Regions from separate parts of the Devosia lacusdianchii genome, predicted to be linked through region 2. Evidence: predicted binding sites of a transcription regulator. Region 2 holds the regulator's gene; the other holds the start of a gene.
What was found. The regulator LexA, encoded in region 2, represses DNA repair genes until DNA is damaged. The targets are predictions, from matches to a motif close to TGTTCNNNNTGTGTTCNG.
Positions count from the first base shown of each region.

Region 1: a site for LexA is predicted at 3,136-3,153, ahead of MF606_RS18570 (helicase-related protein). Genes of this name have one in related genera too.

Region 1 is NZ_CP092483.1:3,772,283-3,779,829, forward strand. It holds gene MF606_RS18570 (helicase-related protein) at 22-3,033, opposite strand; gene MF606_RS18575 (hypothetical protein) at 3,645-3,848, shown strand; gene MF606_RS18580 (DUF3108 domain-containing protein) at 4,088-4,870, opposite strand; gene rpmB (50S ribosomal protein L28) at 5,089-5,373, shown strand; gene MF606_RS18590 (queuosine precursor transporter) at 5,620-6,306, shown strand; gene MF606_RS18595 (esterase-like activity of phytase family protein) at 6,485-7,477, opposite strand; gene cobT (cobaltochelatase subunit CobT) at 7,474-7,547, opposite strand, start outside.
Region 2 is NZ_CP092483.1:2,199,067-2,206,613, forward strand. It holds gene trpE (anthranilate synthase component I) at 1-809, shown strand, start outside; gene MF606_RS10710 (anthranilate synthase component II) at 951-1,550, shown strand; gene trpD (anthranilate phosphoribosyltransferase) at 1,547-2,569, shown strand; gene trpC (indole-3-glycerol phosphate synthase TrpC) at 2,566-3,378, shown strand; gene moaC (cyclic pyranopterin monophosphate synthase MoaC) at 3,378-3,854, shown strand; gene MF606_RS10730 (molybdopterin molybdotransferase MoeA) at 3,851-5,053, shown strand; gene lexA (transcriptional repressor LexA) at 5,161-5,874, shown strand; gene MF606_RS10740 (hypothetical protein) at 5,874-6,212, shown strand; gene MF606_RS21745 (nuclear transport factor 2 family protein) at 6,230-6,649, shown strand; gene MF606_RS10755 (IlvD/Edd family dehydratase) at 7,039-7,547, opposite strand, start outside.

The DNA.
Region 1 (7,547 bases), 1.6 Mb from region 2:
GCCGACAGTCCCCGGCAAGGCCTACTCGGCCTTGCGGTCGCGCAGCGCCGCAAGTTTGGCGAAGGGGCTATCCGGATCGAACGCCTTTTCGCGCTTCTCTTCGCGCGGGCGCTCGAACTTAGCCCGCTCGCCCTGTTGATCGGCCGGACGACGATTATCGTTGCGACCCTTACCCTCGAATTTCGGCTTGGGCTGCAAATGCCGCGCCTTGCTGAGGTCCTGCACTTCGCCTTCCGGCCGGCGGGGGGCCGGCGGACGATGGTTGCGTTCCGGCCGCTGGCGAACCTGCTGGGTTTCGCCCTCGGGCCGGCGACGATGTTCGTGCCGCTTGTTATCGGGTCGCTTGCCTGATGGCGACCAGACCTCGTCGAATTCCGGCTCGGCGGGGGCCGCCGGCGCGGTTTCGGCCGTTTCCGGTGCAGCCTCGACTACTGCGGTCGGCGGTACGTCGGTATCGACGGCCGGCGCCGCATCTGCCGTTACCGCTTCGACCGGTGCCTCGGCAGCGGCATCAACCGTCGCCGGATTCTCGGCCAGCACTTCTTCAAGCGCCGGAGCCTCGGCAGTCGCCTCAGCCGCAACTGCGGGGGTGGCAACCTTGGGTGTACGTTTGACGCGATAGCCCAGCGAATTGAGGATCGAGGCGAAATCTTCGCCCGAGCAGCCCAGCAGCGAGGTCATTTCGACCGTGACGCGGAAGCCGTTGCCTTCGGCAGCGCCAGCGGGCAGTTCGCCCTGGTGACGCGTCGGATCGAGCGCGATCAACGGGCGGATGATGTCGGCCAGGCGTTCGAGAATATCGACGCGCACGGCACGCTTGCCAGCCACCTTGAAGCCGGCGATCTCATAAAGGCGTGTATCGACTTCCGGATCGACCACGAACGAGGTGCGGCCCGACAGCACGATGTGCGGAATGTCGGTCACGCCGGGCTGGCGGATGCCGCCATTCTTGAGCGCAAACAGAATCAGCGCCAGCTCACGCGGTGCGGGCTTGAGCGAAAGCGGCAGGTAGATGTGGTAGGCACCAAACTTGATGCCCAGCTTGCGCATCTTGCCGCGCACGTCCTGATCGAGATTCTTGACCTCGTCGGCCACCTGCGAACGCGGGATCAACCCCAGATGCTCGAACAGCTGGAACGCGATGCCGCGCGCCGCGCCTTCGAGATCGGCCGGCGCCTCAAGCGCCATCACCGGCTCGAGAATGGTATTGATATGGTGGCGCAGCCACAGCGCCAAACGGTCCTGCACCCGCTCGAGATCGGTCCCGGTGAGGGTTTCGTCGGCCAGCATCAGGATACGTGGCCGGTAAAGCGCATCGCCCTCGATCAGCTCGGCGACGATATCGCCCTTCCAGCGCAGCCGGCCATCGGTCGCCAGCACGAATTCTTCGTTCGGCGCCCCCGCCAGACGATCGGCGCGATTGTGGATTTCGGGCGCCACAACCTGATCGGCAGCCGCGCGCAGGCCCTTGGTATCGGCGTCGCCGTCAGTGCGCGCCAAGGTGAAGCGGAAGCCTTCGAGCGTGCCGATCAGATGGCCTTCCAGCCGCACTTCGCCACGTTCATTGATCTCGGGAGATGCCATACGTTTGTCTTTCAGGTGACGAAGCAGCACGCTGGTGCGCCGGTCGACGAATCGCTGGGTTAGGCGCTCGTGCAGCGCATCGCTCAGCCGATCTTCAATATCCCGGGTCTTTTCGCGCCAATGTGAAGGGTCTGCAAGCCAGTTTTTGCGGTTGGCGACGAAGGTCCATGTCCGGATTTGCTTGATCCGATTGCTCAAGGTGTCGATATCGCCGCTCATATTGTCGCAAAAGCGCACCTGCTCGGCAATCCAATCCGCGTTGACCTTGCCGCGCTTGACTAAGTCCGAGTAAATGCGCGTGACAATTTCCCCATGATTGGCCGGGGAAATCCCTTGATAATCAGGGATTTGGCAACATTCCCACAGGAGCCGCGCCCCATCGAGTCCGCGCGCGAGTTGACCTGCCTCGTTGCGGGAAACGAACTCCAGGGCATGCTGATCCTTGGCCACCGGCACCCTTGTGAGACTGCGATGCTCGGGGGCCATGTCGAGGCTGTTCTGCAACGCTGCAATGGATGAGAAATCCAGCTGATTGTTGCGCCATTGCAGCACTTTGACCGGGTCGAAGTCGTGCGTTTCGAGCGCAACGACCATTTCCTCGTCGAATCCCTCGGTGCCGCCGGTGACGCCAAAGGTGCCATTTCGGGCATGCCGGCCGGCCCGGCCGGCGATCTGGCCGATCTCGGCCGGCGTCAGCGGGCGGCTGGTATGACCATCAAATTTGGTGTCGTCGGCGAAGGCCACGTGATGGATATCGAGGTTAAGCCCCATGCCGATAGCGTCGGTGGCAACGAGAAAATCGACATCGCCATTCTGGTAGAGCTCGACCTGGGCATTGCGGGTACGCGGGCTCAGTGCCCCCATCACCACGGCCGCCCCACCGCGCTCGCGCCGGATCAGCTCGGCAATGGCATAAACTTGGCGAGCCGAGAAGGCGACGATGGCTGATCGAGCCGGCTGGCGCGAAATCTTCTTCGAGCCTGCATAGGTCAGTTGGCTGAACCTTGGCCGGTCTACGATATCGGCATGCGGCAGCAATCGCTTGATCACCGGCGCCATGGTCGCTGCGCCGAGCAGCAGGGTTTCCTGCGTGCCGCGGGCGTGCAGGATGCGGTCCGTGAACACATGGCCGCGGTCGAAATCGATCGCCGTCTGGATTTCGTCGATCGCCACGCAATCGACGCGGATATCCATCGGCATGGCCTCGACCGTGCACACCCAGAAGCGCGGCTTGGCCGGAACGATGCGCTCTTCCCCGGTCACGAGAGCGACCGCGCCTTCGCCCACGCGCTCGACGCATCGCTGATAGACCTCGCGCGCCAAAAGCCGGAGCGGTAGGCCGATCATCCCTGTGGGATGGGCCAGCATGCGCTCGATGGCAAAATAAGTCTTGCCGGTATTGGTCGGGCCAAGAATCGCCTTGACCGATTGGGCGGGCGGAAAAGTCATCGTGGGCAATGTAGGATGTCGAAACGCCGGTTGCGAGGGCACAGCGATCTTGTCCCAAGAAAGGACAGCCTATGCGACGGTTTTGTCACCATGGTTAATGCTTGGAACAGGTCAGGAACGAAACGGAACCGAATCGATGAGACTCACTGAGTCCGGATTCGTTCCCGGCTAGGGGTGGTAGGCTGGCGCCGTCCCAACCACTAATGTCAGTCGTGGGCCAGCGCCAGCGGCGCCTAAAGCGCAAAATCTCTTCAACTTCCCTGCCAAAGAGTGAATTTCGTCTAGAATCGGCCATTCGTCACCCAATCGTAAATCCTTGTTTCGCAAAGATTTTTGTCAGCTTGACGACCTGTGACCCGCTTTTCCGGCCTCGGCGATGGCCAAATTGAGGAAGTGCCCTGTTGACCGTCCCATCGCGGCACAGGCGCTCCGCGACGCCTCGGGGGAGTGCCACGGCGACGACGAGCACCCCTCCGGAGTGAACGATGCCTTGCGCGTTACTGACCAACCGCCAGCGAGCGCGTCCCGATCTGGCACAGATTTGGACGCCGCCAAGGCGCCCGCTTCACACCTGATCCAAAACCGGAACGAACACGGGTCGAATCGTGCGAATGACGCCAATGCGCCTTTGTTCACCACGACATCTGGTGCCGCCGATCCCGCGCATGCACAAGCGGCGCAGCCATGCTTCGATACAGGCGCAGATCGGGCCCAAAGCCGTTCAATTCGATTACCAAGCCGTTAAAATCGCCGGAATTGCGCCGAATCTGAACGGAACATTCCGCGAGAAATCTGCCGCTCGAAACCTGCGTTAACGCCAAAGCCCAACCCGCCCGGCGCTTCGACATCCAAAATTGTCAAAAAACCCGTTGACCGTCCCAACGTGAGACAGAGAAACCGGGGCATCCTGGCGCGCGCCCGATCCAGTGAACAAACGCAGACGTTCCCTCGGGCTTGACCCGAGGGCCACTCCCAATGCGGCACAAGCGGCGAAAGGCCCCTATCAAGTTCGAGGGAACGCCGTGGATGAAGCGAACACTGCGCTGAATGTGAACTAGAAGCTCATCCCGGTCAGGACCATGGAGAGGTCCCCCATATTGGTCCCGAGTAGCACGCGATAGGGGATGAAGTATCCGGTTTCACCCAGCGGCGCGTACCAGATGACGATGCGGTCGCTGTCGGCCAGGTAATTGGTGATGTCGGAGGTGGTGAAGTGGCCCGAGACGGGGTCATAGTCCACCGTGCACAACACCACCGGCCCTTGATAGCCGGTGCGCGGCGAGGTCGCCTCGTCGTCGCCGGCATAGCTCATGGCGATATTGAAGCGTTCGACCCCGGTAAAGATATTGACCCGGCGTTGGCAGAGGCTCTTGTCGAGCCCGCTGCCCTTGAGCACGAAGGCGGAGAGGAAGTCGCTCACGCCGGTCAGGTGCGAGCGCTCCAACGGCACCCGGTCGTAATTGTCCATGATCGGCGGCTCGACCTTGAAGGCCGACACGTCGCGGCCGGCGAAGGACACATCGACCGAAAAGGTCTCGCCCTTGGCACGCGTTTCGAGATTGAACGCCTGCGACACGAGGCTGTTGCCCGACGAACTGCCTTCCGAGCTGGCCTTGGCCGTGCCGCTGGCCACCACCGCGCCGAGGCCGGCGACATTGGCGTTGAGGTCAAGACTATACTGGCTGCCATTGTCCTTGAGATCGACGGTCATCGCCGCAATATTGATGCCGCCCAGCGTCAGAATGTAGCTTGCCTGGGCATCAGCCTCGGCAGCGGCGGCAGGGAGGCTCAGCGACAAAGCCAGCACGGCAGACAGGGCAAGGCGGGATTGGGTCAAGGGCTCGGGTCTCGGCGAAAGGCAGCAGCGAATCAGCTCATTGGCACGAAAGTGCCTGCCCGATATGGCCCATGCAAGGCGCTCGCGCCCGTTTGACGGTCGCCTTACCTTGACGTACCCGCCCGTTTTCTCTAAAGACGCGCCAGATTTCACAACAATCGAGGCCCGTCGCGGACTTCTCCGCCACGCAGGACCTTTACACAAATAGGATATCGAAAATGGCACGTCGCTGTGAACTGACTGGCAAGGGCGTAATGGTTGGCAACAACGTTTCGCACGCTCTCAACCGTACCCGCCGCCGCTTCCTCCCCAACCTGCTCAACGTGACGCTGCTGTCGGACGCGCTCAACCGCCCCGTCAAGCTCCGTATCTCGGCTGCGGCGCTCCGCACCGTCGAGCACCGCGGTGGCCTCGATGCCTTCCTGCTCAAGCAGAGCGACGCCGACCTGTCGCCGCTAGCCCAGGGCATCAAGAAGGAAGTTCGCGCCGCTCTCGCTGCCTAAGCGATCGGACGATCCAACGAATTGACCGCGTGGGGTTATGCGCTCCACGCGGTTTTGTTTTGCCCCACTCTCAATCGTCACCCTCGGGCTTGACCCGAGGGCATTACACTTTCTGTACATCCGGCAAAGTGAAGAGCCCTCGGGGTAAGCCCGAGGGTGACGATTGAGAGTGGGGCAACTTCCTGCTCTAACTGAATAACGGCGCACCGGTCTTTTGCCGGCCGCGCTCAACAGAGGTGCATTCTGATGCTAGCTCGTTTCCTGGCGGCTGTTGCCGCTATGGTCGTGGTCGTTGCCGCGTCCAATATTCTGGTGCTCTACCCGCTGCAGGCGCAACTGGGCTCGGTCAATCTGGCCGATCTCCTGACCTGGGGCGCTTTCACTTTCCCCTTCGCCTTTCTCATCACCGACCTGACCAATCGCTATGACGGCGCCCGTAACGCCCGGCTGGTGGTGCTGGTGGGTTTCCTCGTTGGCCTCGGCGTCTCGTTCTACCTGAGCTACAACCCCCTGCCCTGGAATGCCGGCGGTAACCCGGCGACAACGCAGCGCATCGCGCTGGCCTCGGCCACGGCATTTCTCACCGGACAATTGCTCGATATCGCCGTGTTCTCGCGCCTGCGCGCCAGCAAGGCCTGGTTCCTGCCCCCGCTGCTCGGTTCGCTGTTCGGCTCGATGATCGATACGGCTATCTTCTTCTCGGTGGCATTTGCGCCGGCGCTGGTCGGTATCGACACCCTGTTCGGTCTGCCGGATGGTTCGCTCGGCTTCCCGGCGCCATGGTTGGGCGTGGGCCCCGAGGTTCCGCTCTGGACCTCGCTGGCAACCGGCGATTTCCTCGTGAAGTTCCTCGCCGCCCTGCTGCTGCTGGCGCCGTATCGCGCGCTGATGGGCAAGTTGAAGCCATTGCCGCCGCTGGGTGTGGTGGCCTGAGATCGGACTGCGGTCCGAGCGCGATCTATCCCCACCCACAATCGCTTCCCGCGGACTTGATCCGCGGGTCACTCTCAACACGGCACAAGTGACGAGAGGCCCCCGGATCAAGTCCGGGGGAAGCGCCGATGGGTGGGAGGCGACGGACCGTCCTTCTACCTCCGGGGAGCGGGCGCCCCTACTCAGGCAGCGCAAACTCCAGCAGCAGGCTACGCTGCCAGTCGTTGAAATTGTTGTCTGAGCCGATGAGGATGCGCACCTCGCCATCGGGCGCGGTGTGCACAGCCAGCGATTCCATATTATCGATGGTGCCGCCACTGGCCTCGAGCAGGGTCTCTCCCACCATGAGATTGCCCGGCCGCACCTCGGCCGCCGGCACGCGGCGCAGCGCCATGGTGAAGGTCAGCATGGACACACCGCGCTCCAGCACCAGCAGGTCGCCATTGGGCAGGAAGGCGCAATCGGTGGGGTTGACCACCGGGCTTTGCCGATAGGCGATCGGCCCCTTGTCGGTCTGGCCCAGCAGCTCGCCACGGTGATTGCCGTTCTCGTCCATCGCCTCTTCGGTCAGCAGCAGGGTGGAGCCGGCGATCGGCGAGGCTGGTGGGGCGATGCAGACCGATTCCAGCGATTCATTGGTCCTGAGGTCGGTGAGCCAATCGGGAATGCTCACCTCGCGCGCCGCGCCGCCGGGGATGCCATCGGTCAGGGCAAAATCGGCCACCCGGGTCAGGTGCTCGAAGGCCACGCGCACTGCAACTGGCGCACCGTCGCGATAGACCGTATCGACGCTTTCGGCATCCTTGGCATATTGCCGGGGCAAGGGCTGACCCTTGGAATTCTGCATCGGCTCGATGGTGACGCCGATAAAACCGAACAGGCGCCCGGCATCGTCATAGGCCAGCCGCCCGGAAACGAAATTGCCGCGATCGGAGACGAAAACGACGCGCTGCTCGGGACCGCTGATCGCGAGCCCAGACAATCCGCCTACCGTATCGTCCTGGCTGACCAGCGCGATGCCACCGCGAAAGATCAGGCGATCCACCGTCTCGTCCAGTCCGCTTTCCTTGAAGCGGGTGATCGGCGCCGCGCTAACGCTGACCTCGACCGCCTGCACGACACCTGTGCTGGCGAGCAAGGCCACACCAAGCGCGGCGAGGACGGGTTTCATCCGCGTCCGCGCCGGCGCGACTGGGCCGGCATTTCCTCGTCGAACAAGGCTGCCAGTTCGTCCGTCAGCG
Region 2 (7,547 bases):
TCGCCCGGGCCAAGGACTACATCACGGCTGGCGATATTTTCCAGGTCGTGCTGAGCCAGCGCTTCTCGGCCGACTTCACCCTGCCCCCCACCGCGCTATACCGCGCGCTGCGCCGCACCAATCCCAGCCCCTACATGTACTTCCTCGATTTTGGCGGCTTTGCCGTCGCCGGATCGAGCCCGGAAATCCTGGTCCGCGTGCAGGATGGCGAAGTCACCATCCGCCCCATCGCCGGCACCCGCAAGCGCGGCTCGACGCCGACGCGGGACCAGGAACTGGCAGCGGAACTGCTGGCCGATCCCAAGGAACTGGCCGAACACCTGATGCTGCTCGATCTGGGCCGCAACGATGTCGGCCGCGTCGCCAAGACCGGCACGGTCAAGGTCACCGACAAGTTCTTCCTCGAATACTATTCGCACGTCATGCACATCGTTTCGAATGTCGTCGGCGTGCTCGACCCGAAATACGACTTCGTCGACGCGCTCTCGGCCGGCTTCCCCGCCGGCACGGTGTCAGGCGCGCCGAAGGTGCGAGCCATGGAGATCATCGACGAGCTGGAGAAGTCGCGCCGCGGCATTTATGGCGGCTGCGTCGGCTATTTCGGCGCTGACGGCACCATGGACACCTGCATCGTGCTGCGAACGGCGATCCTCAAGGACGGCAAGCTTTATGTGCAGTCCGGCGCCGGCATCGTCGCCGACAGCAAGCCCGAACTCGAGCAGATGGAATGCGAAAACAAGGCCCGCGCCCTTTTCAGCGCCGCCGAGGAAGCGCTACGCTATGCCGGCGAGGCAAGGATCGGGCAATGAGCGCTCAACACAACTACGGCGTCATGCCCGCGAAAGCGGGAATCCCCCTTTCGCGATGGCGGGACTGGCTCTGAAAGGAGATTCCCGCTTTCGCGGGAATGACTCCGTGTTTAGAAAAGTCCCTGAGCCGGAAACGCACCAATGACCCGCACTCTCGTCATCGATAACTACGACAGCTTTACCTACAACCTCGTCCACTTCCTAGGCGAACTCGGCGCCGATATCACCGTGCACCGCAACGACAAGATCACGCTCGACGAAATAGCCGCGATGGCGCCCGAGGCGATCGTGCTGTCGCCCGGTCCCTGCACGCCGAACGAGGCCGGCATCTGCCTTGATCTGATCGATCGCTTCAAGGCCGATATGCCGATTCTCGGCGTCTGCCTGGGCCACCAGGCCATCGGCCAGGCCATGGGCGGCGACGTGATCCGCGCACCGCACCTAGTGCACGGCAAGACCAGCAAGATCCACCATACCGGCAAAGGCCTGTTCCGCGGCCTCAATAACGACTTCGAGGCAACGCGCTATCATTCGCTGATCGTCAAGCAGGACACCCTGCCCCAGTCGCTGGAAGTCACCGCCACGACCGATGACGGGCTGATCATGGGCATGCAGCATCGTTCGCTGCCTCTGCATGGCGTGCAGTTCCACCCCGAGAGCATCGCCTCGGAAAACGGCCACGCTTTGCTGCAGAACTTCCTGAACATGGCACGCGACTTCAACCAGAAGCGAGCCGCGTGATGGATATCAAGGCAGCACTCAACAAGATCGCCGATCGGAAAGACCTGACCGGCGAGGAAATGCGGGGCGTCATGCGAACCATCATGGCCGGGGAAGCGACGCAGAGCCAGATCGGCGCCTTCCTCATGGGTATGCGCATCAAGGGCGAGACCGTCGGCGAAATCGCCGCCGCCGTGTCGATCCTGCGCGAGCAAATGGTGCCCGTTATCGCTCCCGAAAATGCCATCGACATCGTCGGCACCGGCGGCGACGGCTTGGGCAGCCTCAACATCTCCACCACTACGGCGCTCGTGGTCGCGGCGGCCGGCGTGCCGGTAGCCAAGCACGGTAACAAGGCGCTGTCGTCGCGCTCGGGCGCTTCGCAAGTATTGGAAGCACTGGGCGTCAAGCTCGACCTGACTCCGGAAGAGATCGGCCACACCATCGCCAATGCCGGCATCGGCTTCATGTTCGCGCCAAGCCATCACCCGGCCATGCGCCATGTCGGCCCGTCGCGCGCCGAAATGGGCGTACGTACGCTGTTCAATCTCCTGGGGCCGCAATCCAACCCCGCCGGCGTTCGGCGCTATCTGCTCGGCGTCTATTCGCAACAATGGGTGGAGCCGGTAGCGGCTGCCCTGCTGGCAAATCGCGCCATCAAGGCCTGGGTGGTCCATTCCAGTGAGGGGCTGGACGAATTGTCGACCTCTGGGCCCAATTTCGTCGCCCAGATCGCCAAGGGCGACCTGCGCAGCTTCGAACTGCATCCCGAGCAGGTGGGCCTCCGGCTGACCGACCCCAAGGATCTGCTCGGCGGCGAACCCGCCGAAAACGCGGCGGCCATGCAGGCACTGTTCGACGGGGCATCGGGTGCCTATCGTGATACAGTGCTGCTCAATGCCGGTGCCGCCCTGCTCGTTGCCGATAGGGTCGAGACCATCGAAGATGGCATAGCCCTGGCGCGGGAAACCATCGACAGCGGCAAGGCCAAGGAAACACTCGCCCGCCTCGTGGCGGTATCGAACGGACGAGACCGATGACCGATATTCTCCAGCAGATCGAAGCCTATAAACGCGAGGAAATCGCTGCCGCCAAGGCGATGCGGCCGTGGGCGGAAGTCGTGGCGCAAGCCCACGATCAGCCGGCGCCGCGCGGTTTCATCAAGGCCATCAAGGCCAAGCGCGCGGCAGGTCAGTACGCGCTCATTGCCGAGGTCAAGAAGGCCAGCCCCTCCAAGGGCCTCATCCGCGCCGACTTCAACCCGGCCGAAATCGCCCGTAGCTACGAAACTGCCGGCGCCGCCTGCCTATCCGTCCTCACCGACCGCCCCAGCTTCCAGGGTTCGCCGAGCTACCTGATCGAGGCCCGCGCGGCGACCCGCCTTCCCGTGCTGCGCAAGGACTTCTTGTTCGAGACCTACCAGGTCGCCGAGGCGCGCGCCTGGGGCGCTGACTGCATCCTCATCATCCTCGCGGCGGTGGGTGACGACGTCGCCCGCTACCTGCTCGATGCCGCCGAAGAATGGGGCATGGATGCCTTGGTGGAAGTGCACGACCAGCTTGAGCTCGATCGCGCGCTCGGGCTGGGCGCCGGGTTCATCGGCATCAACAACCGCAATCTGCGCACCTTCGAGACCACGCTCGATACCTCCATCAACCTCGCCGTCGGCGTGCCCAAGGGCACCCTGCTGGTGAGCGAAAGCGGCATCGTCACCCACGAGCATATCCTTAAGCTCGATCGCGACGCCAATATCGGCACCTTCCTGGTCGGCGAGAGCCTGATGCGGCAGGACGATGTCGTCGCGGCAACCCGCGCCCTGCTGATGGGCGCACCGCAGGCGGTCCGCTGATGGCCGCAGGCCTGACCCATCTCAACGCCAAGGGCGAAGCGCATATCGTCGACATCGGCGACAAGGCGAGCACCAAGCGCCGCGCGGTGGCCCAGGCGCGGATCATCGCCCAGCCTGAAACGGTAACGGCGATCATGGGCGGCGCTCTCAAGAAGGGTGACGCGCTTGCCGTTGCCCGCATCGCCGGCATCATGGCCGCCAAAAAGACCAGCGACCTGATCCCGCTCTGCCACCCCATCCCGCTGACCAAGGTCAGCGTCGACATTGAGGCTGATGGCGCCGACGCCATCCAGGTCCGCGCGACGGCGGAAACCACCGGCCAGACGGGCGTCGAAATGGAAGCGCTCGTTGCCGCCTCGACAGCAGCGCTCACCCTTTACGACATGGCCAAGGCCATCGACCGGGCCATGGTCATATCAGACATCTGCCTCATGGAAAAATCCGGCGGCAAATCCGGTGACTTCACCCGGCCATGAGCCTGCTCCCCGTCGACGACGCCATTGCGGCCATCCTCAAGCGGGTCCCCGCCCCCGTGGGTAAGAGCGTCCGCCTGGCGGACGCCGCGGGGCGGGTTCTGCTGGAACCGGTGGTTGCGCGGCACGATCAGCCGCCTTTCAATGCCAGCGCCATGGACGGCTACGCCGTCCGCGCAGCGGACATTGTCGACGGCCACCGCCTCACCATGGTCGGAACCTCGCAAGCCGGCGCTGCTTATGGCGGATCGATAGAGGCCGGTCAGACTGTCCGCATCTTCACCGGCGCCCCAGTCCCTCCGGGCGCTGATACGGTGATCATGCAGGAAGAAGCCGAGGCCGAGGGCGGCATGGTCCGCTTCAACACCCGCCCGCGCCAGGGCCACAGTGTCCGCCCGCTCGGCAACGACTTCGCCACCGGGGACCAACTCATCGATCCCGGCGTCCGCCTGGCACCGGTGCAACTGGCCGTGGCCGCTGCCGCCAATGCCGATAGCCTTGTCGTAGCTCGGCGCCCGGCCATTGCCCTGCTGGCCACCGGCGACGAACTGGTTTTGCCCGGCACCGCGCTGGGCCCCGACCAGATCGTCGCCTCTAATAGCTTCGGCCTCCGCCCCTTGCTCCATCCTTATGCCGAAACAGTCACCGACTACGGCATAGCCCGCGACGATCGCGCCGCCCTCCGGCAAACGCTGGAGACCATCTTCGCAGCCGAGCCCGACATCCTGATCACGACTGGCGGCGCCAGCGTCGGCGATCATGACATCGTCCAGGAGATCCTCGTCGAACTCGGCGTAACCCTCGACTTCTGGAAGATCAACATGCGCCCCGGCAAGCCGCTGATGTTCGGCACCCGCGGCAAGACACTGATCTTCGGCCTACCAGGCAATCCCGTGTCGGCCATGGTCACGGCCATCGTCTTCATTAAACCCGCCCTGCGCCGCTGGGTTGGATATACGGGCCTCAGCAAATGGTATCTTCCGCTGGCCGGCCCGACGCCAGCCAATACAGCGCGCCGCCACTTCATGCGCGCACAGCTCATCCATACGCCGACCGGACCAGAGCTTTTCCCGATATCGCAGACCGACAGCGGCCATACTTCGTCTTTGGCCCAGGCAGAAATGCTGATTGTCCAACCTGAATTCGATCCGGGGCAAGACGCAGGAACGATTGTCGAAGCGCTCGCCATCGACGCGTTCTGATTGTCTTGGCGCCCGCAAGACTGATGAGCATATCAGCATATTGCAGAACATAACTGGAACACGTATAGTCGTTCTGCCTATGTTCCGATTCTGTTTCCGAGGGGCCAATGCTGACGCGCAAACAACACGAGCTGCTGATGTTCATCCACGAGAGGATGAAGGAAAGCGGCATCCCGCCATCGTTCGATGAGATGAAGGATGCGCTCGATCTGGCGTCCAAGTCTGGCATCCATCGGCTGATCACCGCGCTCGAAGAACGCGGCTTCATCCGCCGCCTGCCCAATCGGGCCCGCGCACTGGAGGTGGTCAAGCTCCCCGATTCGATGAACCCCTCGCTCGGCGGCCGCAAGGCGCGCTTCGAGCCATCGGTTATCGAAGGCAATCTGGGCAAGGTGGCGTCGCCTCCCGCGCGCGTATCCTCTGGCGAGGACTATGCGCGACCAATTTCCATTCCTGTTATGGGACGGATCGCGGCCGGCACGCCGATCGAGGCGATTCAGACCCATTCCCACACCATCATGGTGCCGCCCGAAATGCTCGGCGCCGGCGAACATTATGCACTCGAAGTGCGCGGTGACTCGATGATCGAGGCCGGCATTTTCGATGGCGATACCGTGCTGATCAAGAAGCAGGATGCCGCCAGCACAGGCGAGATCATCGTTGCTCTCGTGGATGATGAAGAAGCGACCCTCAAGCGCTTGCGTCGCAAGGGAAATACCATCGCTCTCGAAGCCGCCAACCCGGCTTACGAAACACGCATTTTCCCGCCTGATCGCGTCAAGGTTCAGGGACGCCTTGTTGGCCTGTTGAGGAAGTACTGATGCGCGCCGCGCTGCTTCTGGCCCTGATGCTGGTTGCAGCGCAGGGCGGCCCGTCGCTTGCGCAGGAAGTGTCCGCACGCGAGACTCGCTGCTGGGTCGGCGACGTGGCCTTCACGGCGGGCGTCGGTATCAATGCAGGCGGCGGTGTCGCCGTCTGCCGCGCCGGAACCGGCTGGGAAGCGGGCGAGCCCGATACCCCAGTGGTCGGTTGCGTGCTCGAGGACAAGTTTTCCTCGATCGGTGCCGTGGTTGGCATACGCAACAACGACAGCCTGCTGCTGCAATGCGACCCCAGCGGCCGCTGGACTACGGTGAACACGCGCCTTGCCGGCGACTGAGTTCAGGAGGCCGGGCTTTGAGCGATGGGGCCTCCAACCCAGAGCATATTGCTGCGGAAGCGGCGGCGGTGATGGCCGAATATGCCGAGCGGATCAACCATCACGATTTCGGTGATGTCGCGCCGCTAATCGCTGATGATGCAGTGTTCTGGTTTAGCGACGGCTCCCATAGCGGCCTGGCGGCGATCCGGGCGGCCTTCGAGGCAACTTGGGCTGTTCTGACCGAAGAAATCTATCGAATCGAGGCGCTACGCTGGATCGCGGCAGGCGACGGTGCAGCCAGTTGCATACACCTTTCATTGGCAGGCCACCGTCAATGGCAAGCGCGAAGCCGGCTCAGGTCGCGGAACCTCGGTTTTGGCGAAGCGGCCGGACGGCTGGAAGATCGTGCACGAACATCTCAGCCCACCCCGGTGACCAATGCCCGGCTTCGCTAGGTGGTAGGATGTCGGACCGGCCTAAGGCGCTGGACTGAGCGATCCATTTGTGGATCGTCATTGCCCGGCCTGGCCAAGCAGTCCATTTCTCCGCACGTGCTGAAGCATCGATCACCCGGACAAGCCGGGCGATGAGGATGGAACCGAAGGGCGGTTCGAGGCGCGTCGCGGTTGATCCGCCTCACTATCGGAGACCTCACGGCGCGCTTATCGAACCACGAGATCGAGCGAGTGGAGGCTTGGGTGCCACGACCTCGTGGTTCGACAGGCTGCGGCGAACGCGACAGAGCGCGCCATGTCTTAGGCAGCGCATCGACGCGAATTCACAGTAGCCGGCAAGAAAAAGGCCCGCCGAAGAGCGGGCCTTTTGGTTTGCCGACCCGCGAACCTTAGTGATTATCCCGCGGTACGCCGTTGGTCTGGGCGATGCGCTGATAGGCCACAGCGGGCTTGAGCACTGCGCCATTGCCGAGCTGGTCGACAATGCCGCGCTGGATTTCCTGCCACGGCGTCTGGTGCTTGGGGAACTTGTAACCGCCGGTGGCTTCCAGGTCGGCCCGGCGGGTCGCGATTTCCTCGTCAGAGATCAGGATATTGGCCTGGCCCTTGTTAAGGTCAATCCGCACCCGGTCGCCGGTACGCAGGATAGCGAGATTGCCACCGGCCGCCGCTTCCGGCGAAGCGTTGAGGATCGAGGGCGAGCCCGACGTGCCCGACTGCCGGCCGTCGCCGATACAGGCCAGGGCGTGAATGCCCTTCTTGATCAGGTAGGATGGCGGCCGCATGTTCACGACCTCGGCAGCACCCGGATAGCCGATAGGGCCGGCACCGCGCATGAACAGCAGCGTGTTTTCGTCGATTTCGAGCGACGGATCGTCGATCCGGTGGTGGTAGTCCT